DNA from 2 places in the Achromobacter sp. 1L-A-4-B-C2 genome. Region 2 is predicted to be linked to the other one. Evidence: riboswitches for the same ligand, from Rfam matches in the RefSeq annotation. Region 2 holds a riboswitch; the other holds the start of a gene.

Region 1 (14,325 bases), on a different contig from region 2:
CTGAAACTGACGCATCGCTCCGCCGGGCAGATTGTCATGATCGTGCAGTTCTGCAACCCCGACGGCACCTGCCAGGACCTGACCGTGCTGCAAGATTTCCTGGATCGCTTTCGCCCTTGCGCACCGGTGGCCGCGCGCGCCACCACGCCCGGCTTGCCACGTCCGCGCGCGGGCGGCGACCTGCTTTGCAGCGAACCGCATACGGTCATTCGCCATGACTGGCTGGTGGCCACGCAAACGCTTAACGGCTCGGGGCCGAATCAGCGCGGCAAATACAAATCCGCCTACATGAAGCGCAATTTCACGGCGCACGAAGCCGCGCGTATCCATGCCCACCTGACGCGCGATGTCCCCGGCGCCGACCTGCGCCAATCGCTGTTGCAGGTGGATTCGTACGGGGGCGCCGTCAACCAGCCGGATCGCCTGCGCGACACCGCCGTGCACCAGCGGGCGTCGATCATGAAGCTGCAATACCAAACGTACTGGACGCACGCCGACCACGACGCCCTGCACGTACGCTGGATGGCGGATTTCTATCGCGACGTGTATGCCGACCCGGCATCCCGGCCCGACCACGCCGGCACCCCGTTTCCCGGCGACCGCTACGAAGGGTGCTACATCAACTACCCCGACAGCGACATGCTGGCGTACCCCTTCTGGCCACGGTTGTACTACGGCGACGGCGGGCTTTATCCTTTCCTGCAAGAGGTCAAGCGCCGCTACGATCCCAACAACGTTTTTCACCATGCGATGTCGGTGCGCCCGTCATGACGCGCCGCCCGCCTTGCCGGACTTCGCCATGAATTCCCTATCCAGCGCACCCCGCCGATCCTTCATCCAGTTCGCCGGGAGCTTGTCCGCGGCCGGCGCGGCAGGCCCCTGGCTGTCGGCCATGGGCGCCGCGACCGCGCGCGCCGACCCCCGCTACGCCTATGTGGGCACCTATACCCGCGATGCGCCCGGGGGCACGGCCGGCGGGCCGCCATCGCGCGGCATACACGCCTATGCCCTGCGTCCGCAGGGCGGCTGGCATCTGATCCAGGTGATAGAAAGCGACAACCCGTCCTACCTGGCCGTGCACCCCACGCAGCGCTTTCTCTACGCCATCAACGAGATCGATCAATGGGAAGGCCTGGCCCGAGGCACCGCCGAATCCTATGCGATCGACCCGGCTGACGGCAGCCTGCGCTTCCTGAACCGGCAGCCCCTGTCGCTATCCAGCACCGCGCCGGCGTTTCTTGCCGTATCGCCAGACGGCCGCTACCTGGTCACGGCGCAATACGGGGGTGGCACGTATAACGTGTTGCCCGTCCAGGCCGACGGCGCGTTGGGTGAAGTGTCGGGCATCGTCAAGGAAACCGGCTCGGGGCCGCGCCCCGAACAGCAATCCGCGCATCCGCACATGGTGCTGTTCGACTCCACCGGCCAGCGCGTCCTGGCCACCGATCTGGGCAGCGATCGCATCAATCTGTTCACGTTCAAGGATGGCAAGCTGTCGCTGTCCGAGCGCACGACGCTGCCCGCGGGCAGCGGGCCACGCCATCTTGCGCTGCACCCCGATGGCGCGCTGTTATACGCGTTGAACGAACTTGACGCCTCAATCGCGTGCTTCGGCTACGACGCCCACGCCGGCCGGGTGCTGGCGCAGCGCCACCTGGTCCCCGCCACACCGCCCGGATTCACCGGCGCGGGCAACGCGGCGGCGTTGCTTGTCCACCCGTCCGGCCGCTTCCTGTACGCCTCCACCCGGCGCGTCGACAACGACCACCCGCAAGCCGACAGCATCGCCGTCTTCGCCATCGCCAAGGATGGCGCATTACGCCGCGTACAAACCTGGACCGAGGGGCTGCGCTTTCCCCGCGCACTCACCCTGGCGCCAGACGGCGGCAGCCTGTACGCGTTGAACCAAAAGGGCGACTCCATCCTGCGCCTGCGCATCGATGTGGCAACAGGGCAGCTAAGCGACATGGACGTGGCAGCGCAGACGCCAACACCGGTATGCCTGGTGTTTGCATAGGCGGGGCAACCGCGGGCGATCTTGATAGCCGGCGCAACAGGCCACTCTGAAGCCCCTTTGAAGCCCCTCTGAAGCTCCTCTGAAGCCCCTCTGAAGCCACTCGGGCACCCACTCGGGCACCCACTCGGGAACCCCCTCGGAAACCCCTCGGGAACCCCTCGGCCAGCCCGCCGTCGAACCTTGCATGACCGTTAATCCTGTATTGCGCTTCCTCTGGCGCCTCGTCATCCTGGGCTTATTGATCTGGCTTGCTGCGTGGGCGTGGCCCCGCCTGCCCGACGCCGCACGCGCACCGTGGCATATGGCGCGGCTGGCCTGGCAACAAGCCCCGTCATCCTTGCCCGTGCCGGTACAGGGCGTGTCCGCCAGACGCTTGACCGACACTTGGGGCGCGGCCCGGTCCGGCGGCCGCCAACACGAAGGCATCGACATCTTTGCCGCGCGCGGCACGCCTGTGCTGTCCACCACGGAAGGCGTGGTCATGCAGGTTGGCACGAACAACCTGGGCGGCCAGGTCGTGTGGGTGCTCGGGCCCGGACGCCAGCGCCATTACTACGCGCACCTGGATGGCTACGCCGATATTGAACGGGGGCAGCTGGTGGCCCCCGGAGACGTGCTGGGCTACGTCGGCAACACCGGCAACGCGCGAGGCACGCCGCCGCATTTGCATTACGGCATCTACGACGGCGGCGCGATCAACCCCTATACGCTGTTGATGGCGCCGGCAACGCCGCCCTGACGCTTTGCGCCAGCACCTGCGCCGTCGCGGCTGACAACGTCCACCCCAGGTGTCCGTGCCCCGTGTTGTAGAACACGCCTGGGCGTTTGCCCGCCCCCACGCGCGGCATCATGTTGGGGGTCATGGGGCGCAGGCCGCACCACGGCACGACGCGCGTGGTGTTGATGTTGGGGAAGTGTTTACGCGTCCAGTCGATCAGCGGCTGCACGCGTTCGGCACGGATGTCCATGTTGAAGCCGTTGAATTCCGCCGTACCCGCCACGCGAAAGCGGTCGCCCAGGCGGCTGGTGACAATCTTCGCGGCTTCGTCCAGCAGGCTGACGCGGGGCGCGGCGCCCTGGCTGTCGGCGTCGTCCAGGTGCACGCTGATCGAATAGCCCTTGACCGGATAGATGTTGATGGAATCTCCCAGCAGGCGGGCGAACTTTCTGCTGGCCGCGCCCGCGCACACGACGATGGCGTCCGCTTCGTGCCGTTCGCGCTGGGTGCCGCCGTCGCGGCGGATGTCCAGCACGTAAGGGCGGTCGTGGCGTTGGATGTTGTCGATGTCGGCATCGTGCACGAACGTGACGCCACGGCGTTCGCATGCCTGGGCCAGACCGCGCGCGAACTTGTGGATGTCGCCGGTGGCGTCCGATGGCGTGTAGAAACCGCCGTGGCATCCGGTTTGCATGGCGGGTTCGATGGCGCGCGCTTCGTCGGCGGTGACTGCGTAGCGGTCCAGGCCGCCGGCTTGCAGCAGCGCGTTGGCGCGATGCGCGGCCTTGAAGCTGTCGGCGTCGTGGTAGATGTGCAGGATGCCCCGGCGCTCCAGGTCGAAGTCGATGCCTTCCGCCTCGGCCATGTCGAACAGATGCCGGCGCGCTTCGATGGCCATGCGCGTGGTGGCGATGGTGTTTTCGCGGTAGTTGGGAATTTGCGCCATGAACTGCGCCAGCCACGAATACTTGTGCCAGCTGAAGCGGGGGTTCAGCAACAGCGGCGCGTTTTTGCGCAGCATCCAGCGTAGCCCTTTGATGATCGTGGCCGTGCTGTTCCAGACTTCGGCGTTGCTGGCGGATAGCTGGCCGCCGTTGGCATAGGACGTTTCCATGGCGGGATAGCGTTGGCGGTCGTAGACGGTGACCGCGTATCCCAGATTCGACAGGGCATAGGCGGACGTGACGCCGGTGATACCGGCGCCAATGATGGCGATGCGGGGCATGGTGGCTCCAGACAAGGTGGCCGCGACCAATGTGGACGCGGCACCCCATCTGTCTTTGGTACCTGAGAGTTTCACCCGCGCGGGCGGCGGGTTCCCCTTCGGTGGGCGCGCACGGCGCCTCTCTCCAGATTGTCTATACGCGCGCAGTCCTGTTGCCTGAGAGTTTCCGGGGCGGTTGCTCCGTCGGCGCCGGCCGCCAGGGCCGGTCTCTTCTGCGCGGTTTTGAATCGACGGGGTAGAGAATAGCTAAGTTCATGTCGCATTTGCTTCAGGGTTAGTACTATGTCGGGTGCGCCGTTGGGCCGGCGTGAACCGAATAGGACGATAGGAATGAGCTTTCGCGCCGTGCGACGCACTGTTTTGCAAACCCTGGCCGTGATGGCCGGAGGCGCCCTGGTTTCGTTGGCGTCGGCCGAGCCGGTGGCCCCCGGCGCCGACATCGACGACGCCGTGCATGCGGTAATGCGCGAGTACGACGTGGCGGGCCTGGCCATCGCCGTCACGCGCGAAGGGCGGCATGAATTTCGCAGCTATGGCGTGGCCTCGCTGCAAACGCATGCGCCCGTCAGCCGCGACACGCTGTTTGAGCTGGGCTCGATCAGCAAGACCTTTACCGCGACGCTGGCGACCTACGCCCAGGCGCTGGGCAAGCTGTCGCTGACCGACAGCCCGGCGCGCTTCGTGCCTGCCTTGCAAGGCACGGAATTCGGCAAGCTGAACCTGATCCACCTGGGCACGCACACGGGCGGCGGCTTCCCGCTGCAAGTGCCGGACACGGTGGGCGACGATGCCCAGCTGATGGCCTACCTGTCGGCGTGGACGCCGCGCTACGCACCGGGCACCTACCGCACGTATGCCAACCCCAGCATCGGCATGCTGGGCGTGGTGGCGGCCAAGAGCCTGGGCCAGCCCTATGCGCAGGCCATGGAGAAGACGCTGTTGCCCAAACTGGGCCTGGCCAACACCTATATCCACGTGCCCGCCGCCAAGATGGGCGACTACGCGCAGGGCTACAACAAACAGAACGCGCCGGTGCGTGTGAACCCGGGCGTGCTGGCCGACGAAGCCTACGGCGTCAAGACCAGCGCCAGCGACCTGATCCGCTTCGTGGACGCGAACATGGGCGTGGCGTCAGCGCCCGCGGAATTCGGTGCCAAGGCCGCCCGGGATGCGAAGATCGCCAAGGCCGTCGTCAACGACGCCGTGCTATCCAAGGCCTTGGCCGATACGCATGTGGGCTACTACGACGTGGGTGGAATGACGCAGGACCTGGCCTGGGAACAACTGGCGTATCCGGTGACGCTCAAAGCGCTGTTGGCGGCCAATGCCGGCACGTTGAACAGTCAGAGCCACCCGGCCAAGGCCCTGACCCCGCCGCAGCCCCCGCGTGCCGATGTGTGGATCAACAAGACGGGTTCCACCAATGGCTTTGGCGCCTACGTGGCGTTTGTGCCGGCCAGGAAAATCGGCGTGGTGATCCTGGCGAATCGGAACATTCCGAACGACGCCCGCGTGCGGCTGGCGTATCGCATTCTTGAAGGGGAAACGGCGGCGGGAGCAAGAACGGATACGGGAACGGGAACGGATTCGGGATCGGCCCCGGAAACGCAACCCGAAGCCCGCGCGCAAGCGAACTGAAACAGGCAGAAGGCGGTGGCCGGCCGAAGGCCGTGGCCGGCCCCTGTCAGCCGTCAAGCTTGGGTGCCCGCCGCCGTGTGGGCGCCATCAAAACGCGGCAATAGCCCCATGACCTCCAGCCTTTTGCACAGCTGTCCCAGGCGCTGCATCTTGTAGGCGTCCACGTCCAGGTCGGCGTAGTCGTAGAAGCCCTTGCCATCGCGCAAGCCGTTGCGGCCTTGCTCCATGTTTTTGGCGATGACGTCGGGCGATGCAAAGCGTGGGCCGATCTGGGCTTCAAGGTAGCGCGATGCGTAGTACAGGATGTCGCCGCCGCCCCAGTCGATGAATTCCAACAGGCCCAGCACCGAAAACCGCAAGCCGAATCCCAGGCGCACGGCGGTGTCGATGTCTTCGGCGCTGGCCACGCCTTCCTCGACCATGCGCGCGGCCTCGTTCATGGCCAGGGCCTGGATGCGTGGCACGATGTAGCCCGCCGTGGGCGCGCATTGCACGGGCGTCTTGCCGGCTTGGCGCAGCACGGCCAGCAACGCTTGCAGAGCAGCGTCGGCGGTGCGCGGCCCGGCGCTGACTTCGACCAGCGGAATCAGATAGGCGGGGTTGAGCCAGTGCGCGTTCAAAAAACGCTCGGGGCCTGGCATCAATTCGGCCAGCTCGGTCACCAGGAACGTGGACGTGGTTGACGCAATCACGGTGTCCGCCGCGCACACGCGGCCCAGCCAGGCGAAGGTGTCGCGCTTGGCGTCCAGGCGTTCCGGCACGGCTTCGAAGACGATGCGCGCGCGTTGCAGGTCGGCCACGGCGTCGTCGCGGCCGCACAGGCGCACGCGCTGCATGGCGGTCTCGGCTTGCTGGTCATCCAGCAGGCCAAGCCGGCTTAGCGTGCCCAATTCGCGCCGCAGGTTCGCCAGCACGCGCGCGTGGTGATCGGCTTGTTCCGCCTGAGTCCTGGGCTTGATGTCGACCAGTGTCACGGCGCGTCCCGCGTGGATGTACGACAGCGTGATGCCTTCCCCCATGCGCCCGGCGCCGATCACGCAGATTCTGTCTTCCATGGTCAGCATCCTTGTTCCAGCAATTCCGCCATGCCGGCGCGCGACAGGCGCTCCAGGCCGAGACTTTCCAGCGTGCGGCCCTCGGCGTAAAGATCGCGGCCGGTGATGGCGCTGGCAATGCTTAGCAAGCCTTGCGCCACCGGCGTCGGCACGCCCGCCCAGCGCCCCGTGGACACCAGCAAGGACAGGCCCAGCCGCGTGTCCTCAAGCATGTAGCGGTGCGTGTGCAGGTCGATGGCTTCACGCCAGTCGCCGCTGTCGGTCAGCTTGCCGTGCGCCCCACGGCCGTACATCCATTCATCGCCCTCCGTGGCGTAGTGGTCGGCCAGCGGAAAGTGTGGCGCGGCATAGCCCAGCGCCTCGCGGATGGCGATGCGTTCGGCGTCCAGCGCGTCGGTAACGCGGCGGATTGATGGCTGGGTGCCTTCGTTGTGGATGTCCCACTTGTCGAAATGCTCCAGGGGGCCGGCGTTCATCATGATGAGCGGCGGATGGATGATGGGGCCGGCGTTCATCAAGGCGCCCGCCAATCCGTCTTCGATGGGCTCGATGCTGGGGTAGACCTGGCCCAGCAACGCCAGCGCGTCGTCGGTCAGCCGGCTGGGGAACACGCCGGTGGGCAAGCGCGTGGCGTAGCCGCTGATGACGACCGTGTTGCCGTGCTTGCGCGCCAGGTAGGGCAGGGTGCCCGTCTCGGCAAAGGCCACGCGGGCGGTATTGCCGGCGTCCCGCTGCGCGCGCGCAAACAGGTAGCTGCCAAAGGTGCCGGGCGGCAGGAACACCACCTGCCCGTCCTGCAAAAGCGGGGCCAGCATGGGCGCCAGCGCATCGTGCGTGGTCGAGGGCAGGGGGATGACGACAACCCGCGCGTCAGTCAGCGCGGCCTTCAGCGAGCCTTGCAGCGCCAGGTGGCCGGGACCCTGGCCCAACGGAACCTGGCGCGTGCCGCGATAGTCGGTGACAGTCAGCGCGCCGGCCTGTCGCAAGCCGTCGAACGCGGCGTCGTCGCGGCGCCACCAGCACACCTCGTGTCCGTTTTCGGCAAGTTCGGCCGCGGCCCCGTAGCAGCCGTGGCCGCCGCCAATTACGCTGATTCGCATGATCAAGCTCCTTCTTTGAAGGCTTGATCCTAGCGGCGGCGTGGCGCCTGGGCTGCGCCAAACGCGCAAGCGCCGTTCCGATCCGGCAAGGGATTTCGACAGCGCAGGCAGCGTGTCGCGGCCGCGCGGGCAGGGGACAACGCCAGTGCTGGCCGACGAGTGCGACGGCGCGTCAGGGGCGAGGCCGACGCAGCGTGTCCGACGGCAGGCAGCCGTAACGCTTGCGGTAATGCGTGGCGAAATGGCCGAAGCTGCTGACGCCGTGGCGCAGCAGGATATCGGTCACGCTGTCGCCGCCGCGCGCCTGTTCCAGCGCGGCGTGCACCAGGGCCAGGCGGTGGTTGCGCACGTAGTCGCTGGGGCTTTGTTTGAGAAACTGGGTGAAGCCGTTTTGCAGCGTTCGTACCGACACGCCGCAGTGCGCCGCCAGGTCCGCCAATGAAATCGCTTCGTCGACATGGCTTTCGATGTAGTCGCGCGCGGCGCGCACATGCTGGGGCAGGGGCTGGCGGTGGTCGGCGCGCAACGCGTCGGAATAGTTGTGCGGCAGTTGGGTCAGCAGCAGCGCCAGCAGGTAGTCGGAAAAGCCGGCCGCAAGCGTCTGCGTGACGCCGTCAATGGCGGGGTGCTGATAAAGGCGGCATAGGTAGTCCAGTGTTTCGCGCACGGCGGCAAGGCCGGGGGAATCGGGCGGCGCTTCCAGGTCGAACACCAGCGCGTGCTTGATGGGGCGGTCCAGCAGGCGCTGCAATTGATGTTCCAGCGCTTGCCGCTCAACACGCAGGATCAGGTTGCGGCAGTCGCGGCCGATGCTGATCACGCTGGGTTCCGACGGCGACGAAATGGTGAGGCTGCCCGCTTGCATGGACGCACTGCGCTTGCCCAGCGTGACCAGGCCCGAGCCTTGCAGCGTGATGCGGATCAGGTAGTAGCTGGAGATGTCGCCCGCGTCGATTTCGACTTCGGCGCCGTAGTGCAGGTCAAACAGCGCCGCGTTGCCGAAGAACACGCCATACAGCCGCGATTGCAAGGGTTTGCCCTGAGCCACGCACATGCGGTGCGACCAGAGGTGCTGGCTGACCTGGTCCTTGACCTCGGCGGCGTTGCCCGAGTCCAGCAAGCAATGGCGGTTCAGCGGATAGGTGTCGTTGAACATGCTTTCCTGCGCGGTGGGAATAGTCGTTGCGCGCGGCGTATAGAGCCCCGCTGCGCAAAGACCTACAAACGATGGACAAGACTAAGGAAAACAAGGGAAAAACATGACTGACGCGACGCTGCCGCCACTGACGAAACGAAGCTACGCCTACGAGTGGTACGTCGTCGTGATATGCATGCTAGCGTACATATTTTCCTTCGTCGACAGACAGATCCTGGCGCTGATGATCGAACCCATCAAGCACGATCTGCAACTGTCCGACACGCAGTTCAGCCTCCTGCACGGCTTGGCGTTCTCGCTGTTCTACGCCGTCATGGGCATCCCCATCGCCTTGTTGGCCGACCGCTATTCGCGTCCGAAAATCATTGCCATCGGCGTGGCGTTCTGGAGCCTGGCCACTGCCGCCTGTGGCCTGTCGCGCAGCTTTGCGCACATGTTCCTGGCGCGCATCGGGGTGGGCGTGGGCGAGGCCGCCTTGTCACCCGCCACGTATTCCATGCTTAGCGATATGTTTCCGCGCGACAAGCTGGGCCGCGCCGTCGGCATCTATTCGATCGGCTCGTTCATTGGTGGCGGCATGGCGTTTTTGATCGGCGGCTATGTCATCAACCTGCTTAAAAGCGTGGACAGCGTGGTGGTGCCGTGGGTCGGCGCAATGCGGCCGTGGCAGGTCACGTTTTTCATCGTGGGCCTGCCGGGCCTGCTGGTGGCGCTGCTTATCCTGCTGACGGTGCGCGATCCGCAGCGCCTGGGCTTGCGCCGTAGCGCAGACGGCCACGCGCACAAGCCTACGGTGGGCGACACGTTTCGCTTCCTGGGCCGCCATCGCCGCACGTTCTTTTGCCACTACCTGGGCTTTTCGTTCTATGCCATGGTGCTGTTTGCCCTGTTGGGTTGGACGCCCGCTTTCTACATGCGCAAGTTCGGCATGTCGCCGGTGGATGTGGGCTACATGCTGGGTGTGGTGGTTCTGGTGGCCAATACGGCGGGCGTTTTTTGCGGCGGCTGGCTGATGGACGCGCTGGCCAAGCGCGGCTATCGCGATGCGCCGCTGCGGGCGGGCGTGATCGGGGCGGTCGGCATGGCCCTGCCGGCCGTGGCGTTCACGCAGGTGGACAGCTTGGCGGCGTCGGTGGCGCTGTTGCTGCCCGCGATGTTCTTTGCGTCCTTTCCCATGCCGACGTCCACGGCGGCTATGCAGATATTGCCGCCCAACCAGATCCGCGCGCAGGTGTCGGCGCTGTTCCTGTTGATCTCCAATTTGATCGGCCTGGGGCTGGGGACGACGGCGGTGGCTTTGTTGACCGATCGTCTGTTCAAGAATCCGGCGGCGGTCGGGCAGTCCTTATCGCTGCTGATTGGCGTGGCCACGGTGCTGTGCGTGTTGCTGCTGGCGGCGGGTTGCGCCAGCTATCGGCGCAGCCTGGGGCAAGAGGAAGGGCGCGCGGAAAACGGGGTCGGAACTGTGCTGTCGCCCCGGCCCCGTTAAAACTGTTTCAAGGGATCACGCCGGGCAGGCGAGATTCGCCAGCCGCCCCCTTCCTGGCCGATAATGCCCGCTTTACGCCTAAAGCCGGACCCCCCTCATGCCTTGCGTTACCCGTCGTCTGCCCGTTGCCCTGTTTGTCTGCCTGACGGCGATCCTTGCGGGATGCAGTTCACCCAAGCCGGCCTACGAACGGGAAGACTTCGCACAGAATGACGTGTTCTCGCGCACCTTCCCCACGGCCAGCACCACCGCTTGCGATGCGGGCCGCCGCGCCTTGCTGAGCCAGGGCTACAACATCGACCGCTTCGACGCGGCCCGCGTGTCCGGGCACAAGAACTTCCAGGGCGAAGACGGGCTGCACACGCAGATCAATTTCAATATCGACTGCGCCTCGGACGGCAGCGCCAACCAGCGCGCCACGGTGTTTGCCAACGCGGTGCAAGACCGCTATTCGATCAAGCGCACTTCCAGCTCGGCCAGCGTGGGCGTCAGCGTGCTGGGCCAGGTGTCGATGCCGTTCGGCTCCAGCGACGACTCGCTGGTCAAAACGGCTAGCCAGACGGTGTCGCGTCCGAAATTCTACGAAGGCTTTTTCCAGCTGTTGCAGCGCTTCCTGCCCGACGCGGAAGCCGCCGCCGCCCCGCACGTACCGCCAAGCCCGCGCGCCCGCGCGTCCCAAGCCAAGCCGCCGGCACCGCCCGCCGATCCCGTCGTGTCCCCGGATGCGCCCGCCGACACCCTGAATCCCGCTGCGGCGGACGGGCCGTCCGGGCCAGGCGCCGGCAGCGACAAGGGCAGTGATAAGGCCGGTGACAAGGCCGGTGACAAGGCCGGTGACAAGGCCGGTGACACGACCACGCAAAAGCCCGCCGCGGACGCGCCGCACGCCACGCCGTCATCGACGCCGGGCAATACCCAAACCGGCACCCCGCCCGCCACGCCCGCCACGTCTCCGGCGTTGCCGGGGCCGGGCGCGTCGATCCCGACTCCGTCGGCGGTCAGCCCGTCCGCTGCTACGACCGGTGCGACTACCAGCGCTGCGACCGGCGCTACGACCGGAGCCGGAGGGCCGGCCACGGCTGCGATCACCGGTACCACGGCGGGCGTCTCCTCTACCGTCAGCGGCGCCGCTGCCAGCCCCGCAGCGTCGGCGTCCGTCACCGGCAACTGACCCCTGCCGCGCACGCCGGGCCCGGCGTGCACTCGGTCGTGCCCTCGGGCATGTCATCCGGCGTGCCATCCGGCATGTCATCTGGCCTGCCCTCCGGCACGTCATCCGGCCTGCTCTCCGGCACGTCATCCGGCATGTCATCCCGCGCGACCGACCTGTCGCCGCAGCCGACTACTGCCCGCCGCCGCATCCGGCGATAATGCCCGCCATGACTTATCAACTGCTGAAAATGGCCCACGTGGCCGCCGTGGTGGCCTGGCTTGGGGGCTCGCTGTTTGTCTCGCTGTTCCTGCTGTCGTCGGCGCCGCAAGAGGGCGATGAAGCGCCCAAGGAACGCAAGATGCTTGGCGCGCTGCGTCGTTGGACGTTGTGGGTGACGACGCCCGCGATGGTCGTGTCGTGGCTGATCGGCCTGCATCTGGCCATGACGTTCGGCTGGTTCGCCATGAACTGGATTTGGGTCAAGGCGGGGTTTGCCTTGGCGCTGTCGGCGCTGCTCGGCATCCAAAGCGCGTCGCTGCGTCGCATGGCCAACGGCACGCTGAAACGCCCGCCGATGGTGGACTTCTACGCGCCGTTCACCGTCATTGCCTGCGGCGTCATCGTGACATTGGTGCTGGTCAAGCCGTTCTGACGCGCGCGGGCAGTATCGCCCCAAGCTTGTAATAAGGATTCAACCAACGCGTCGTTGGCGGGCGGCGGTCGGCTGCCTAGAATCGTCTGTCCTGTCCGCGCGTGCTTTGCTTTGCACGGACGTATCCGCGCAAGACCGCGAAGGCGATTCAATCATGACCACCCGCACTGTCCAGACCGACGCGCGCCGGGAAGACGGCAACGCGTCGCCACGCCGGCCCGGCTATCGCGGCTGGTTCCAGGCGCTGCTTGGCGCCGCGCTGGACGCGGCTTCGATGTTTCATGGGCCTGATTTTCCGGCGGACCCCAGCGCTTTCAACAACGAGCGCCCGCGCCCACGTTCCCGCCACTGAAGGGCGGCTGCGGGGCGGCGGCGCCGGGCAGCGCTACGGCAACTCCACGGGAACTCAACGGCAACACCGAGGCAACACCACGGCAACACCGAGGCACAACACCACGGGAAATCAACGGCAACGCTACGGCAGCGCCGAGAACAAATTAGCCAGCTGCTGCTTGCCCAGCTTTTCCTGTTCGGTCGCCATGGTGTTGATGGCCGCCATGTGCGCGTAAAAGCGTTTCAGATCATCGTCGCGTTCGAACATCAGTTCGTCGTGATCCGCGTACCAATACTGACGGTTGTCGTCCAGCAGCGTGATCATCTGCCCAAACTCTTGCAGGATGCGCGTTTCCAGCAACCAGACCTTGCCCAGGCTGTCGCTGCGCCGCGCCAGCGTAGACGTCAGCGTCGCCATCATTTTCTGCTTTTCGGGTTCGCGGATGGCCAGGGACCGGATCAGTTCAGGCATGTCTTTCAGCACCTGCATGCTCTGATCGCGGTACTTCGGCACCAGCCGCTCGGCAAGCTCAAGAATCATGCGGCTTTCCACCAGCCCGGTGTCCAGCGCCAGCCGATGCGCGTCCAGCAGCCGGGGCATGCCGATGTCTTTCAGTTCATTCAGATAGGCCTTGTGCTGCGCAACGCGTTCGCCGGCCACCGTCTTGATCGCGCGCTCCAGCTCGCCGTAAAAGCCTTTCGCCTTGGGAGTGGGGTCGATGGACGGCAGGTTGTCCGGCACGCCGTCGCCGCCCGTCACCATCTGGTTCAGGGTGTCGGCCACCTTGCGGATTTCAGCGGTGGCGACTTTTTCCTCCGCGCGCTCGCCCATCCGGTTCCAGCCCACGGCCAAGCCCAGCGCCAGCAGAATCAGCGCGGCCCCTGCCAGTAAGCGCCGGCCGTCACGACGCACGCGCAAGCGCCTGGAAAGCGTAAGGGTGTCTTCCTGCGGAGTCATGGCGCACCAAGATTGGGGTCATAGGGCATGAATGTAGTAAGCGGGCCGGCACGCGTCAACGCGCGCCGGCAGTCGTAACGGAGTACCGCAGCGCTACCGCAAGTACCGTGCCGAAGCCGCCCGCCGGGCGCTATGACGCGGCGGCATTGCGTCGCCACGCCGCCCATTCGCCTTCGCCTTCAAAGTAGCGGTCGCCGCGCGCGGCGGTGGCCAGCCCCTCATGCAGCACGCCCATGTCCAGCCCCGGCAGGTTGCGGAGCAGGGCGGGCGGCAAGTGCTTGGCGTCAAGCAGGCGCTCGTCCAGGATCACCCGCATCATGTCGCCGTCGTCGCAGCGTACCCATAGATACCAAAGGCTTTCCATGTAGTCGCCGGACCAGGGGTCGGGGTATATCGCCGGGCGAAAAGAAAAGCCGAATTCGTGAACGTCAGCCCAGGCCCAGTGCTCTTGCAGGCCGATTGCGCGCGCCAGTTCGCAGTGCCGGGTGAAGCCGGTGTCGTCAAAGCTGACCGACTGCCGGAACGGGTCTTCCACGGGGGCCGGGCCGGACAGAAAGCGCTTGATGCTTGACCACATGGGAATCGGGATGGGATACGGGATGGGAATCGGAGAAAGGCTGGCGGGCCGTGCGGGCGGGAGTTGCCAGAGTGTAGCGGGGCGCGACCATGTAATAAATGTTACAACGTTTGATTCTCGTCAATTCCATGCCGTCTACAAGCGGGTAGGGTGGCGCCTTGCCCGAATGGGCGCCCCGTGACGGGGCGACCGGCGTGGGGCAGACGACCAGCGCAGCAAGGACAGGATCGATGACAGACAAGACACCGCAAGCA
Region 2 (14,325 bases):
GCAATTCGATCGACTTCAGCGGCATGGTCATCACCGGCAGCTTCGACCGTACGCTGCAAGGCGTCGTCGCGCATGGCGTGATGGACAAGCTGGCCATCGACGGTTCCAAGAGCAACGACCCCGTCATCATGTCGATCGCCGGCCTGACGATGGACGTGAACAGCCGCATGGGCAAGTTCGGCGTGTCGATAGGCGATTCGGACCTGAAGATCAAGCGCATCGACGTGACCCGCAAGGGCGACGACGTCAAGCTGTCGCTGGATAACTTCGGCTACGGCGTGAAGCTGTCCGAGGACGACAAGTCCATCAACATGCAGGCCGCCTATCAAACCGGCGACATCACCGTCAACGACGTGCCTCTGGGCAATGGCCAGGCCGTGATCAAGCTGGCCAAGCTGGACGGCCAAGCCGTCAAGCAACTGTCGGACACGTACAACCAGCTGCTGCGTCAATACATGGCGCAGACCGAAGACGAGGGCCTGAAGGACGAGCAGTTCCAGGCGATGCTGGACAGCGCCGGCAAGCTGCTGGCGGGCAACCCGTCATTCAGCATCGACCCGATCAGCTGGAAAACCGGCAAGGGCGAAAGCAAGCTGAACTTCACGCTGGACCTGGCCAACCCGCCGGACGTCAAGAACCTGACGCCGCAGGAAATTGCCGCCAAGGCCATCAAGCGCATCGACGCCACGCTGATCATTTCCAAGCCGATGGTGCAGGACCTGGTCGCGCAATACGCCGTCAAAAAAGAAGGGCTGACCCCGGAGAAGGCCGCCGAGGACGCCGACCAGACCGTGCGCCAGATGTCGGGCATGGCTGAAATGTTCAACGTGGGCAAGAACGACGGCGACAACATCGTCGGCAAGTTCACGTTCGCGGACGGCATGGGCAACCTGAACGGCAAGGAAATTCCCGCCGACGAATTGTTCAGCGGCCTGCTTGGCGCCGCCGGCATGAATTCCATGGGCGACGACGAAGAAGAGTCCATGCCCGGCATGAGCGAGCAAGAGCCGGCCGAAGGCGCAACGCCCGCCGTCGGCGTGATGCAGGACTTCAGCCTGGACACCGTCAGCGCCCTGCTGGACGACATGGGCATTACCGCCAACAAGCAGGATGGCGACGAAGGCCCCGTGCTGATCCTGGACCCGGGCACCACCGGCGCCAGCGACCTGCGCCTGGAATTCCTGTGCAACGACTTCACTGAAAAGTGCCTGGACCTGGTCATGACGGCCACGTACAAGACCAAGAAGCCGATGTCGCTGAAGACCATCAACAGCTGGAACCAGGAATACCGCTGGACCCGCGCCTACCTGGACAACAAGAACCAGGCCGTGCTGCAAATGGACATGAACGCGGAAGGCGGGATCGGCAAGGACAACCTGCAAATCCTGTTGAACACGTTCATCAGCATCGCCGAAGACTTCAACGAGGCGGCCCAGGCGGCGCCGGCCAAGTAAGGCGTACGGCTGATACCGATACGGGCAAGCGCCCAACAAAAAGCCTCCATCGCAAGATGGAGGCTTTTTTATCGCCGCTACGCGTAATGCCCTACGCGTACGCTTCGATCGGCAAGCACGCGCAGACCAGGTTGCGGTCGCCGTAGGCGTTGTCCACACGGGCCACGGGCGGCCAGTACTTGGCCTCGCGCAGCGACGCCACCGGGTAGGCGGCCTGCTGGCGCGGGTAGTCGTGCAGCCATTCTTCGGCCAACAGCATCTGCGCGGTGTGCGGCGCGTTCTTCAGGACGTTGTCCTCGCGATCGCGTTCGCCGCGCTCGACCTGGGCGATTTCCTCGCGGATGGAGATCATCGCGTCGATGAAGCGGTCAAGCTCGGCCACGCCTTCGGATTCCGTGGGCTCGACCATCAGCGTGCCGGCCACCGGGAAGCTCATGGTGGGCGCGTGGAAGCCGTAGTCCATCAGGCGCTTGGCGATGTCCTCGGCGCTGATGCCGCTGGTTTCCTTCAACGGGCGCACGTCCAGAATGCACTCGTGCGCCACGCGGCCATTGCGGCCCGCGTACAGCACCGGATAGTGGTCGCGCAGGCGGGTAGCGATGTAGTTGGCGTTCAGGATGGCCACTTCGGTGGCGCGGCGCAGGCCATCAGCACCCATCAGCGCGATGTACACGAACGGAATCGGCAGGATGCCGGCCGAACCGAACGGCGCGGCCGACACCGGGCCGACCTTGGCTTCGCCGGGCAGCTTGCCCTGTTCGTTCACCACGCCCGGCAGGTACGGCGCCAGGTGCGCGCGCACCGCTACGGGACCCACGCCGGGGCCGCCGCCGCCGTGCGGAATGCAGAACGTCTTGTGCAGGTTCAGGTGCGATACGTCGGAGCCGAACTTGCCCGGCTGGGCCACGCCGACCATGGCGTTCATGTTGGCGCCGTCCAGGTACACCTGGCCGCCGGCCTGGTGGACCATGTCGCAGATTTCAGTGACGGCTTCCTCGAACACGCCGTGTGTGGACGGGTAGGTGATCATCAGCGCGGCCAGCTTGTCGCCGACCTGCTCGATTTTGGCGCGCAGGTCGGAAAGATCGACGTTGCCGTTGGAATCGGACGCCACCACCACCACGTCCATGCCGGCCAGCTGCGCCGACGCGGGATTGGTGCCGTGGGCCGAGGCCGGGATCAGGCAGACGTTGCGCTGATGCTGGCCGTTGGCCTGGTGGTAGCCGCGAATGGCCAGCAGGCCGGCGTATTCGCCCTGCGCGCCCGAGTTCGGTTGCAGGCTGATGTTGTCGTAGCCGGTGATTTCGCACAGCGCGGCGGACAGGCGGTCGATCAGTTCGTTGTAACCCTGGCTTTGCGAGGCGGGGGCAAACGGGTGGATCAGCGCGAATTCGGGCCAGGTGATGGGGATCATCTCGGCCGTGGCGTTCAGCTTCATGGTGCACGAACCCAGCGGGATCATCGTGCGGTCCAGCGCCAGGTCCTTGTCGGCCAGCTTGCGCAGGTAGCGCAGCATGTCGGTTTCGGATTGCACGCTGGAGAAGACGGGGTGCTTGAGGATGGCGCTTTCGCGCGCGACCGATGCGGGAATGCCGCCGGCGGCGGCCGCGTCCAGCGCGTCGATGTCCAGTTCGACATCATCGCGTTCCAGGCCGGCGGCAAACACGTTGACCAGCGCTTGCAGGTCGGCGACGGTAACGGTTTCGTCCAGCGACACGGCCAGGCGCGCGCCGTCGACGCGGCGCAGGTTGATGTGCTCGCACTCGGCGGCCGTCAGGATGGCCGGGGTGGCCGCGCCCGTTTCCAGCAGCAGCGTGTCGAAGAACGTGTCGTTCACAACCTTCACGCCCAGCTTGATGAGTTCTGCGCGCAAGATGGCGGTGCTGCGCTGCACGCGCTGGGCAATGCGGCGGATGCCTTCGGGGCCATGCCACACGGCGTACATGCCGGCCATCACGGCCAGCAGCACCTGCGCGGTGCAAATGTTGGACGTGGCCTTCTCGCGGCGGATGTGCTGTTCGCGCGTTTGCAGCGCCAGGCGCATTGCCGGGTTGCCTTGTGCGTCTTTCGACACGCCGACCAAACGGCCGGCCATGTTGCGCTTGAAGGAATCCTTGCAGGCCATGAAGCCGGCGTGCGGGCCGCCAAAACCGAACGGCACGCCAAAGCGTTGCGCCGATCCGATGGCGATGTCCGCGCCCCACTCGCCCGGGGCGGCCAACAGGGCCAGCGCAAGCAGGTCGGTGGCGCAGGCAACCACGGCGCCTTGCGCGTGGGCGGCTTCTGCCAGCTTGCGGTAGTCGGACACCGAGCCGGTGCTGTGCGGGTATTGCAGCAGCACGCCGAAGCATTCCGGCAGGCCCTGGGCTTCGTCGCCCACCGTGATTTCCAGCCCCAGGCCTTCGGCGCGCGTGCGCACGACTTCGATGGTCTGCGGATGCACGTGGCGCGAAATGAAGAACACCGGGCTTGGCGACTTGGCGCCACGGCGGGCCAGCGTCATGGCTTCGGCGGCGGCCGTGCTTTCGTCCAGCAGCGAGGCGTTGGAGATGTCCAGCCCGGTCAGGTCGGCGACCATGGTCTGGTAGTTCAGCAGGGCTTCAAGACGCCCTTGCGAGATCTCCGGCTGATACGGCGTGTAGGCCGTGTACCAGGCGGGGTTCTCAAGAATGTTGCGCAGCACGACGTTGGGGGTCTGCGTGCCGTAGTAGCCCTGCCCGATGTAGTTGCGAAAGACCTTGTTGCGGCCCGCGATCTGCTTCAGTTCGGCCAGCACGTCGGTTTCGCTGCGCGAGGGCGGCAGCGCCAGCGGGGCCTGGCTGCGGATCTTGGCGGGAACGACTTCGTCGATCAGGGCGTCCAGGCTGGCGCTGCCAATCACTTGGAGCATGGCGGCCTGGTCGGCGTCGGACGGGCCGATGTGGCGGGGGATGAAGTCGGTATGGGTGTCTAGGGCGCGCGACATGGGAACTCTCGGGTGGTGGTGCATCAGGCCGGCGCGCCAAGAGGTCGGCGCGCCCGGCTCGAACCGGCTTCTTAGCCGTTGGCGACGGCTTCGTAGCCGGCGGCGTCCAGCAGCTTGTCGGCATCGGCCGCGTTGACCGGCTTGATCTTGAAGATCCAGGTGGTGAAGGCCGATTCGTTGATCAGGCTGGGGTTGTTTTCCAGCTCGTCGTTGAAGGCAACGATTTCACCGTTGACGGGTGCGTAGATGTCCGAGGCGGCCTTGACCGACTCGACCACGCCGGCGGTTTCGCCCGCGTTCAGCTTGGCGCCAACCTTGACGTCGCCAACGAAAACCAGGTCGCCCAATTGGTCCTGGGCGGTATCGGTGATGCCGACGACGAACACGTCGCCTTCAGCTTTGACCCATTCGTGGGACTGGGTGTACTTGCGATCGGTGGGCAGGCTCATGGGAAATCCTCTAGGGAATACGGGTAGATGAATGGTGTTGCGCGCCTCGTGCGAGCGGCGTGTGCGTCAACTGGCAGCGGCCGTTCGCGCGAAGCTTCGAGTTTACGAGTGTTCGACGGCTTTGCCGTTACGCACGAAGGGCAGCTTGCAGACCAGGGCGGGCACCCATTTGCCGCGGATGTCGACTTCGACGGTGTCGCCCGGACGCACGCCTTGCGGCAGGCGGGCAAAGCCGATCGACACGCCCAGCGTGGGCGACATGGTGCCGCTGGTGAGTTCGCCCGTGCCTTGCACGCAGCGCACGGCCATGTGGGCGCGCATCACGCCGCGCTCTTGCAGCTTCAGGCCGACAAAGGCGGCGGGGGTGGCGAATTGTTCCAGCGCGTCGCGGCCGATGAAGCGGCGCTCGGCATTCTTGAGCGACACGGTCCACGTCAGGCCGGCCTGGTCGGGCTGGGTCAGCTCGTCCATGTCCTGGCCATACAGGTTCATGCCGGCTTCCAGGCGCAGCGTGTCGCGCGCGCCCAGGCCCGCCGGGCGCACGCCCTGGGCAGCAAGGTCGCGCCACAGCTGCACGACGTCGGACGCAGGCAGGACGATTTCAAAGCCGTCTTCGCCGGTGTAGCCGGTGCGGGCGACGAGCGTGTCGTCGCCCACGCGGGCGGCAACGAAGGGGGTCAGTGCTTCGGAGGCGGCTTGCCAGGCCGGGCGCGCGGCCCAGACCTTGGCGCGGGCGTTCGGGCCCTGCACGGCCACCATGGCCAGATCGCGGCGCGGGGTGATGGCAACGTCGAAATTGCCGGCCTGCTTCACGCGCTGCATCCAGGCCACGTCTTTGTCGGCGGTGCCGGCGTTGACGACCACGCGCCATTCGTCAGCGGCAAAGAAATAGATGATCAGGTCGTCGATGACGCCGCCCTGCGGGTTCAGCATGCACGAATACAGCGCCTTGCCGGGCACGGTCAGCTTGGCGACGTCGTTGGCGACCAGGCGTTGCAGGAAGGCGTAGGCATCGGGGCCGGCCACATCCACGTTCAGCATGTGCGACACGTCGAACATGCCGGCGTCCTGGCGCACCGCGTGGTGCTCCTCAAGCTGCGAGCCGTAGGCCAAGGGCATGTCCCAGCCGCCGAAATCGACCATTCGGGCGCCGGAGGCGATGTGTTCGTCGGCCAGCGGGGTGCGTTTGAGGGTTGCGGACATGCGCGGAAACTCCGGGACGGCAATGGCTTGCCAGGGTTACGGAATGCCGGTCGTGACAAGCGGATTGCGCCCGCACGGCATCGGCTGAATCTTCCGCCCCTCTGTCCTTTTGCCTGAGAGTTGCCCCGCGCTGGGCGGGTTTGCACCTTCGGCGCCTGGGCTGCTCGCTGTGTCCCGAATTCGGGGCGGCGCCAGGTCTCTCCAGAGTACTGTTTTGCCGCATCCACACGGTAAAAACCGGGACGGGGCAAGCATGTGCGGTATCGGTTACCTGAGCGATTCTGGGCGAATTGCGCCTTCGGCGGCGACCCTGGTGAAAGGGGCGCTCTCTCCCGCAAACATGCGTGACAGCGGCGCCAAGCATACAACGAAAACCAGGCCTGGAAAAGCGCGATTTCCGGGCGCGGCCCGGCCACAAACCGCTGCCGTGGACCGCGCCAAACCGGACACCAACCCCCGGGCTAGCCCAGCGCCGTGTCCAGCAACATCATCAGCACAAAGCCCAGCATCAGCCCGCACGTGGCGTAGACCTCGTGCCCCTTGCGGTGCGATTCGGGAATGATCTCGTGGCTGATGACAAACAGCATGGCGCCCGCCGCAAAGCCCAGCCCCCAGGGCAGCAGCAAGACGGACCAGCCGACGATGGCGGCGCCCAGCACCGCGCCCAACGGTTCGACCAGCCCCGACAACATGCCCAGCGCCACGGCGAAGGCCCGCTTATAGCCGGCGGCCAACAGCGCCACCGCGACAACCATCCCTTCGGGAATGTCCTGGATCGCGATGCCCGTGGCCAACGCGGTGCCCGCCACCGGATCGCCCCCCGCGTAACCCACGCCGATGGCCAGGCCCTCGGGCAGGTTGTGCAGCGTGATGGCGATAACGAACAACCAGGCGCGTCGCATGCGGCGCGCCTCGATGCCTTCGCGGCCCTTGATGAAATGTTCGTGCGGCAGCGTGCGGTCCATGATGAGCAGCACCGCCGCGCCCAGCAGAATGGCCGCCCCCACCGTCAGGCCCGCGCCCCAGCGGCCCATGCCCTGGCTTTCGGCCGCCGCAATGCCGGGCACCACCAGGGAAAACGCGCTGGCCGCCAGCATGACGCCCGCGCCGAACCCGAACATGCTGTCCTGGACCTTTTGCGGGATGGTGCGGGCGAACAGGATGGGCACGGTGCCCAGCGCGGTGGCGCCGGCCGCTACCAGCCCGCCCAGCAGGGCGTCGGCCACGTGCGGCGCGCGCACGTCCAGGTAGGCCCACAGCTGGTGCATCGCCAGGCAGGACACCAGCACGGCCAGGATCCAGACGCTGATGCTGGTGGCCGCGGGACGCACGCGGTGACGGCTGAATGTGTTCATGGGGCCGATGCCTCCATCACAAAGCGGGCTTAACCCTTTGCGGCCGCATAACGGCGCGCCACCTCGGGCCAATTCACGACATTGTAGAAGGCGCCAATGTATTCAGGGCGACGGTTTTGGTACTTGAGGTAATAGGCGTGTTCCCAGACGTCCAGGCCCAGGATCGGCGTATTGCCGTGCATCAGAGGGCTGTCCTGATTAGCGCTGCTTTCCACCACCAGCTTGCCGGCCGGCGTGACCGAGAGCCAGGCCCAGCCGCTGCCAAAGCGGGTCAGGGCCGCTTTGGTGAAGGCCTCGCGGAAGGCGGCCAGGCCACCCAGTTCGGATTCGATAGCGGCCGCCAGCGCGCCATCGGGTTCACCGCCACCCTGGGGCGACATCACCGACCAGAACAAGCTGTGGTTGGCGTGGCCGCCGCCATGGTTGCGCACCGCGCCGCGTATGGCTTGCGGCAATTGGTCCAGCCGCGCGACCAGGGCTTCAACGGGTTCTTCCGTGCTGATGCCGGCGCCATCCAGCGCCGCGTTCAGGCTGGTGACATAGGTTTGATGATGCTTGCTGTAGTGAATCTCCATCGTCATAGCGTCGATGTGAGGCTCGAGGGCGTCATAGGCGTAGGGCAGCGTCGGAAGGGTGTAGGGCATGAGCGTCTCCGTGGAACTGGCCCCTTTTCATCGAAAGCAGCCAGTCGAAATCGAAAACATAAATGATATGTATTTTTATTTGATAAAACAATAACGACATTGTCATAAGTCGCGGAATGGTCGCGTCCTATGATCCCGCAGTCCAAGGGCGCCCACCCCGGACGCCTTAACTTCGAGTATCCGCCGTAAACATGATCGAAATTTCCACCACGAGCATCGCAAGCGCCCTGGTTGCTCTGTTTCCCCTGATCGCATTTGTCATCGTTTCCCTTCGCCGCGTTGTGCCCACCAACATGGTGCACATCGTTCAATCCAGCAAGCAGACCACACCCTACGGGCGCGGCAAGTTGGGGGGCAACACCTACTACCACTGGCCAAGCTGGCTGCCGGTGTGGGGCGTGGCGGTATCCAAGTTTCCTGAAAGCAACTTCCAGGTCGATCTGAAGGACTACGCTGCCTATGACGCCGCACGGCTACCGTTCGAAGTCGACGTCACTGCGTTCTTCCGCATTGAAGACGCCTCGCTTGCTGCCCAGCGGGTGTCGACCTTTGATGTCCTGGTCGACCAGCTTCGCAACGTAGTCCAAGGGTCCGTACGTAGCGTGTTGGCAACGAACAAGCTGGAAGACATCATGCAGGCGCGAAGTACGCTTGCCGACGCGTTTACTGCAGCAGTGGACACTCAACTAGCCGAGTGGGGCGTCAAGACCGTCAAGACCATCGAGTTCATGGACATCCGCGACAGCGCGAACAATAAAGTGATCGACCAGATCATGGCTCGCGAGAAGGCGCGCATAGACCGCCAGAGCCGCGAAGAAGTCGCCGAACACAATCGCGCGGCAACCGAAAAAGAAATCGCCATGAAGCGGGAAATCGACCTTCAACAGCAGAACGCTCGCCAGCAGGTCGGCATGCGCAACGCGGAAACCGAACGCGAGGTTGGCATCGCAGAGGAACAGTCACGCCAGGCGATCGCGTTCGAATCCGTCACCACGGCTCGAAAGGACATGGAGGTCCAGCGCGTGCGCGACGTACAAGCGGCCGAAATTTCGCGTGATGTCGCTGTCGTCAGGGCCGAAGAAAACCGGCAGATAGCCGTGGTTGCCGCACACGCCGAAAAAGAAGCCCAAATTGCCAAGGCGGAAGGCGATCTGATCTCGGCAACCCGGGAAGCCGAGGGTGTAACGGCGCTTGGCGCCGCAAAAGCGTCCGCCGAGCAAGCCATGCAGGTGGCGCCCGTTGAAGCGCAAATCAAGCTGGCGAAAGAAATCGGGGGCAACGCGGGCTACCAGGAATATCTCATCCGCATCGAACAGGTAAGGTCAGGCAAGGATGTCGGCATGGAAATGGCCCGCGCCCTGCAACAAGCGGACTTGAAGGTCATCGCCAATTCGGGCGATATGCAAAATGGCGTCGCCTCACTGGGCGACATGTTCACGCCCAGTGGCGGCACGCGCCTTACGGGCATGTTGGCCGCGCTAGGACAAACGCCGGAAGGCGCGGCCCTGATTGAGAAATTAGGCGTCCCAGTGGTTGCCGGCAAAGCATTAAAAGAAGTTTCCCATAGCGCCACACTTGGCGCGGTGGCAACGGCTGCCATGGCGCACGACACCATCATGGCGCCGCCGCCTGCCGCGACGGCTTCAACCGACGGATCAGTATGGCGGCAGCTCTGATCCCGGCGAGGCCTACAGCGCCTTGCCGCAGGCCACGCCGGAGGCCCAGGCCCATTGGAAGTTGTAGCCGCCCAGCCAGCCGGTCACATCCACCGCTTCGCCGATGAAGTACAGCCCGGGCGTGGTTTTGGCTTGCATGGATTTCTGGTCCAGGCCGCGCGTGTCGACGCCGCCGCGCATCACTTCGGCTTTCTTGTAGCCGGCGGTGCCGCTGGGCACCAGCGTCCATTGATGGATGTCTTGAGCCAGCGCGCGCAGCGTTTTGTCGGGCGCGTCGGCCAGGCGCATCGCGGCCAGGCCGGGCTTGCCGCCCTGCTCTGCCAGATGCAGCCAGCGATCGGCCAGGCGCTTGGGCCACAGGCCCGCCAGCACGGTATGCAGCTGCTGCCGGTTGCCCGACTTGGACGCCAGCAATTCTTCGGCCAGGTCGCGGCCCGGTGCCAGGTCGATCACGATGGGTTCGCCCGGCTTCCAGTAGCTGGAAATTTGCAGGATGCCCGGGCCTGAGAGGCCGCGATGGGTAAACAGCAGGTCTTCCAGGAATTCACCCCGCGCCTTGCCCTGCCCCGTCTGCAGGCCCACTTCCAGCGCCACGCCCGACAGCTCGGACAGCGGCTGCCATTGTGCGGAGTCAAAGGTCAGCGGTACCAACGCGGGTCGCGGCTCGACGACTTTCAAGCCGAATTGGCGCGCGATCTTCAGGCCGAAGTCGGTGGCGCCCAGCTGCGGAATCGCCATGCCGCCCGTGGCCACGACCAGCTTGGCCGCGCGGATCACGCCCTGGCTGGTGCGCAGTTCGAAGCCCTGCTCGCCGTGGCCGATATCGGCCACCGAACAGCCCATGCGCCATTGCACATCGCCCGCGTCGCACTCGGCGCGCAGCATGTTGATGATGGATTCGCTGGAATCGTTGCAGAACAGCTGGCCACGGTGTTTCTCGTGCCAGGCGATATGGTGGCGCTTCATCAGCGCCAGAAAATCCTGCGGCGTGTAAGCCGACAGTGCCGAGCGGCAGAAATGCGGGTTTTCGGACAGAAAATTGGAGGGCCCGGTCCCGATGTTGGTGAAGTTGCAGCGGCCACCGCCGGAGATGCGGATTTTTTCGGCCAGGCGCTCGGCATGGTCGACCAGCACCACGCGCAAGCCGCGCTGCCCGGCCACCGCTGCACACATCATGCCAGCGGCGCCGGCGCCGAGGACGGCTACATCAAACATCAGGACTCCAGACCCGCCGGGTCTTATTCTTCGATCAGGCAATCAACGTAGTAGCGCTTTTCGCCATCCGGACCCAGTTCGTCGGCCAGGCCGTGAATATAGGTTTCGAAGCCGGGGAAGCGCTCGTTGAATTCGCGCGCGAATTGCAGGTACTGCACGATCGTGCGGTTAAAGCGTTCGCCCGGAATCAACAGCGGAATGCCCGGGGGATACGGCGTCAACAGCACGCCCGTGACGCGGCCTTCCAGCTTGTCGATGTCGACACGCTCGACCTCGCGGTGCGCCATGCGCGCAAAGGCGTCCGACGGCTTCAGCGCCGGCACCATGTCGCTCAGGTACATCTCGGTGGTCAGGCGGGCGACGTCGCGCGCGCGGTAGGCTTCGTGGATTTCCTGGCACAGATCGCGCAGGCCCATGCGTTCGTAGCGGCGATGCACACGGCAGAAGTCGGGCAGGATGCGCCACAGCGGCTGGTTGCGATCGTAGTCGTCCTTGAACTGCTGCAACGCGGTCAACAGCGTGTTCCAGCGGCCCTTGGTAATGCCGATGGTGAACAGGATGAAGAACGAATACAGGCCGGTCTTTTCGACCACGACGCCGTGCTCGGTCAGGTACTTGGAGACCAGCGCGGCCGGGATACCCGTTTCGCCGAAGCTGCCCGACATGTCCAGCCCCGGCGTGATGACCGTGGCCTTGATTGGGTCCAGCATGTTGAAGCCTTCGGCCATTTCGCCGAAGCCGTGCCAGTGGTCGTTGGCTTCCAGGATCCATTCGTCGCGGTTGCCGATGCCTTCGGACACCAGGCGGTTGGGGCCCCAGACCTTGAACCACCAGTCGTTCTTGCCGAATTCGGATTCCACCTTGCGCATGGCGCGGCGGAAGTCCAGCGCTTCGCGGATGCTTTCCTCGACCAGCGCGGTGCCTCCGGGCGGCTCCATCATGGCGGCGGCCACGTCGCACGACGCGATGATCGCGTACTGCGGCGAGGTCGACGTGTGCATCAGGTACGCCTCGTTGAAGACGTTGCGGTCCAGCTTGCGGGTCTCGGATTCCTGCACGATGATCTGCGAGGCCTGCGAAATGCCGGCCAGCAGCTTGTGCGTGGAGTGCGTGGCGAAGACCATCGCGTCCTGGCTGCGCGGGCGGTCCTGGCCGATGGCGTGCATGTCCTGGTAGAACTCGTGGAACGAGGCGTGCGGCAGCCAGGCTTCGTCAAAGTGCAGCGTATCGACATAGCTGCCCAGCTGCTCCTTGATCATTTCCACGTTGTAGATAACGCCGTCGTACGTGCTTTGCGTCAGCGTCAGGATGCGCGGATTCTTGTTCACCGCTTCGCGCGCGAAGGGGTTGGCCTCGATCTTCTTGCGGATGTTGTCCGGGTGGAATTCTTCCAGCGGAATCGGGCCGATGATGCCCAGGTGGTTGCGCGTGGGGCGCAGGAACACCGGGATCGCGCCCGTCATCGTGATGGCGTGCAGGATCGACTTGTGGCAGTTGCGGTCCACCACGACCACGTCGCCGGCGGCCACGTTGGCGTGCCACACGACCTTGTTGGACGTGGACGTGCCGTTGGTCACGAAAAAGCAGTGGTCGGCGTGGAAGATGCGGGCGGCGTTCAGTTCGGACTCGGCCACGGGGCCGGTGTGGTCCAGCAGTTGGCCCAGTTCGTCCACGGCGTTGCAGACGTCGGCGCGCAGCATGTTTTCACCGAAGAACTGGTGGAACATGCGGCCCACCGGGCTCTTCAGGAAGGCGACGCCGCCCGAGTGGCCCGGGCAGTGCCACGAATACGAACCGTCTTGCGCGTACTTGACCAGCTCGCGGAAGAACGGCGGCGGCAGCGAATCCACGTAGCTGCGCGCTTCGCGGATGATGTGGCGCGCCACAAATTCGGGGGTGTCCTCGAACATGTGGATGAAGCCGTGCAGTTCACGCAGGATGTCGTTCGGAATGTGTTCCGACGTGCGCGTCTCGCCATACAGATAGATGGGGATGTCGGCGTTGCGAAAGCGCAGTTCGCCGATGAACATGCGCAGGTTCTTGATGGCGCTGGCCACGTCTTCGGGCGAGTCCACGTCGAACTCTTCATCGTCAATCGACAGGATGAAGGCGCTGGCCCGGCTTTGCTGTTGCGCGAACGAACTCAGGTCGCCATAGCTGGTCACCCCGATCACCTCGACGCCCTCGGCCTCGATCGCTTCAGATAAGGCACGAATACCCAAACCGGACGCGTTCTCGGAACGGTAGTCCTCGTCGATGATGAAAATGGGGAAGCGAAATTTCATGCAGGCGCTCCTGGGGGCATGGCGGGTTCGGTCGCATAACGCGGCGCGAGTGTACTGCTAGTAAAAATCCGCCTGATGACAGACGGCGCGAGCCCCCGCCCAACAGGCGGGAATGGCGGAATTGTAGGGCTGTTTTTCTTTCAGTCCTACGGGAAATCCCCAGATAGGCCGAACGGCCGTTGTCATCGCGCCAAAAGCCGGGCTTTCAGCACAGCGACAGCAACGGCGGCACGGAGCAAACCTAGCGGATGGTGCGGGCTTCGCCGGCTTCCAATGCCAAGGTGAACTGCTCGAAGTAGGCGGGGATGGACTCGGTGGCCCCGTCCCGGATCCGGCGTTCTACCTTGGCGATGGCGCCAAAGCAGACTTCGGCCCCGGGTTCGCCACAGACAAGCACGACCGGGTCTTCGTCGTCGCAGACCTCGTACAGCCCGCCGTGCGCCCGGCGTCCAACCTCGTAGAGGTAGGCGGCGGCGCCAACGGTTTGCATGGGGGTAAGCGGCAAGGTGCCCAGGTGGGCGGCTTCCAGCGCGGTATCCAGCGCGTAGATGCTGGACAGGGAGTAGTCCAATATGGCGCCGGTGGATTCGGCGGCTTGTACAAAGTCTTGCGCGGCGTCTGCCACCCGTTCGACAAATGCGTCCTGCACTTCATCAAGGGTGGCTTCCTGGTTTGTCTTGAGGAAACCGAACATCGTTGGCTCCTTTGTGAAAACCGCAAGCGGCAATAGGGCCATTATAGGCAAGCGTGTTACCTATAATCGGCGGGAAACCCCTCAACGTTTCCTATTCCCAACACTTGCCGCCCATGACCGCACCGCTAGTCAGACGCCTGACTGCCCTTGACGCCCCGTCACTGCGACGTTTGCGCCTGGACGCCCTGGTTGAAACGCCGGAATCGTTCGGATCGAGTTACGAAGAGGAACACACGCTGACACTGGACGACATCAAAGGCTGGGTCACCCCGCAGGACGACAGCGCGATGTTCGGGGTGTTCGTGGGTGATGACCTGGTGGGCATCATCGGCGTGGGCCGCCAGCGCAAGTTGAAGATGCGGCACAAGGCGCATATCTGGAGCGT

The links. A riboswitch is a leader RNA that binds a small molecule or an ion and turns the genes downstream of it on or off. The one in region 2 is predicted to bind glycine.
Region 1: another riboswitch for glycine. It lies ahead of AC0Z35_RS25495 (D-amino acid dehydrogenase); the one in region 2 lies ahead of gcvT (glycine cleavage system aminomethyltransferase GcvT).

The regions. Positions count from the first base shown of each region.
Region 1 is NZ_JBXAWP010000006.1:73,485-87,809, reverse strand. It holds gene AC0Z35_RS25510 (FAD-binding oxidoreductase) at 1-771, shown strand, start outside; gene AC0Z35_RS25505 (lactonase family protein) at 800-2,017, shown strand; gene AC0Z35_RS25500 (M23 family metallopeptidase) at 2,202-2,756, shown strand; gene AC0Z35_RS25495 (D-amino acid dehydrogenase) at 2,713-3,960, opposite strand; glycine riboswitch at 4,000-4,094, opposite strand; glycine riboswitch at 4,095-4,185, opposite strand; partial or broken gene ampC (class C beta-lactamase) at 4,339-5,499, shown strand; gene AC0Z35_RS25485 (3-hydroxybutyryl-CoA dehydrogenase) at 5,652-6,662, opposite strand; gene AC0Z35_RS25480 (NAD/NADP octopine/nopaline dehydrogenase family protein) at 6,656-7,753, opposite strand; gene AC0Z35_RS25475 (AraC-like ligand-binding domain-containing protein) at 7,926-8,909, opposite strand; gene AC0Z35_RS25470 (spinster family MFS transporter) at 9,013-10,398, shown strand; gene AC0Z35_RS25465 (DUF2242 domain-containing protein) at 10,496-11,569, shown strand; gene AC0Z35_RS25460 (CopD family protein) at 11,778-12,203, shown strand; gene AC0Z35_RS25455 (hypothetical protein) at 12,358-12,555, shown strand; gene AC0Z35_RS25450 (hypothetical protein) at 12,679-13,494, opposite strand; gene AC0Z35_RS25445 (hypothetical protein) at 13,625-14,071, opposite strand; gene ppk2 (polyphosphate kinase 2) at 14,302-14,325, shown strand, end outside.
Region 2 is NZ_JBXAWP010000001.1:782,188-796,512, forward strand. It holds gene AC0Z35_RS03530 (DUF945 family protein) at 1-1,454, shown strand, start outside; gene gcvP (aminomethyl-transferring glycine dehydrogenase) at 1,546-4,419, opposite strand; gene gcvH (glycine cleavage system protein GcvH) at 4,491-4,868, opposite strand; gene gcvT (glycine cleavage system aminomethyltransferase GcvT) at 4,971-6,071, opposite strand; glycine riboswitch at 6,163-6,286, opposite strand; glycine riboswitch at 6,320-6,416, opposite strand; gene AC0Z35_RS03550 (ZIP family metal transporter) at 6,533-7,426, opposite strand; gene AC0Z35_RS03555 (superoxide dismutase) at 7,456-8,070, opposite strand; gene AC0Z35_RS03560 (SPFH domain-containing protein) at 8,262-9,746, shown strand; gene AC0Z35_RS03565 (BaiN/RdsA family NAD(P)/FAD-dependent oxidoreductase) at 9,759-10,961, opposite strand; gene AC0Z35_RS03570 (arginine/lysine/ornithine decarboxylase) at 10,985-13,246, opposite strand; gene AC0Z35_RS03575 (hypothetical protein) at 13,488-13,940, opposite strand; gene AC0Z35_RS03580 (GNAT family N-acetyltransferase) at 14,054-14,325, shown strand, end outside.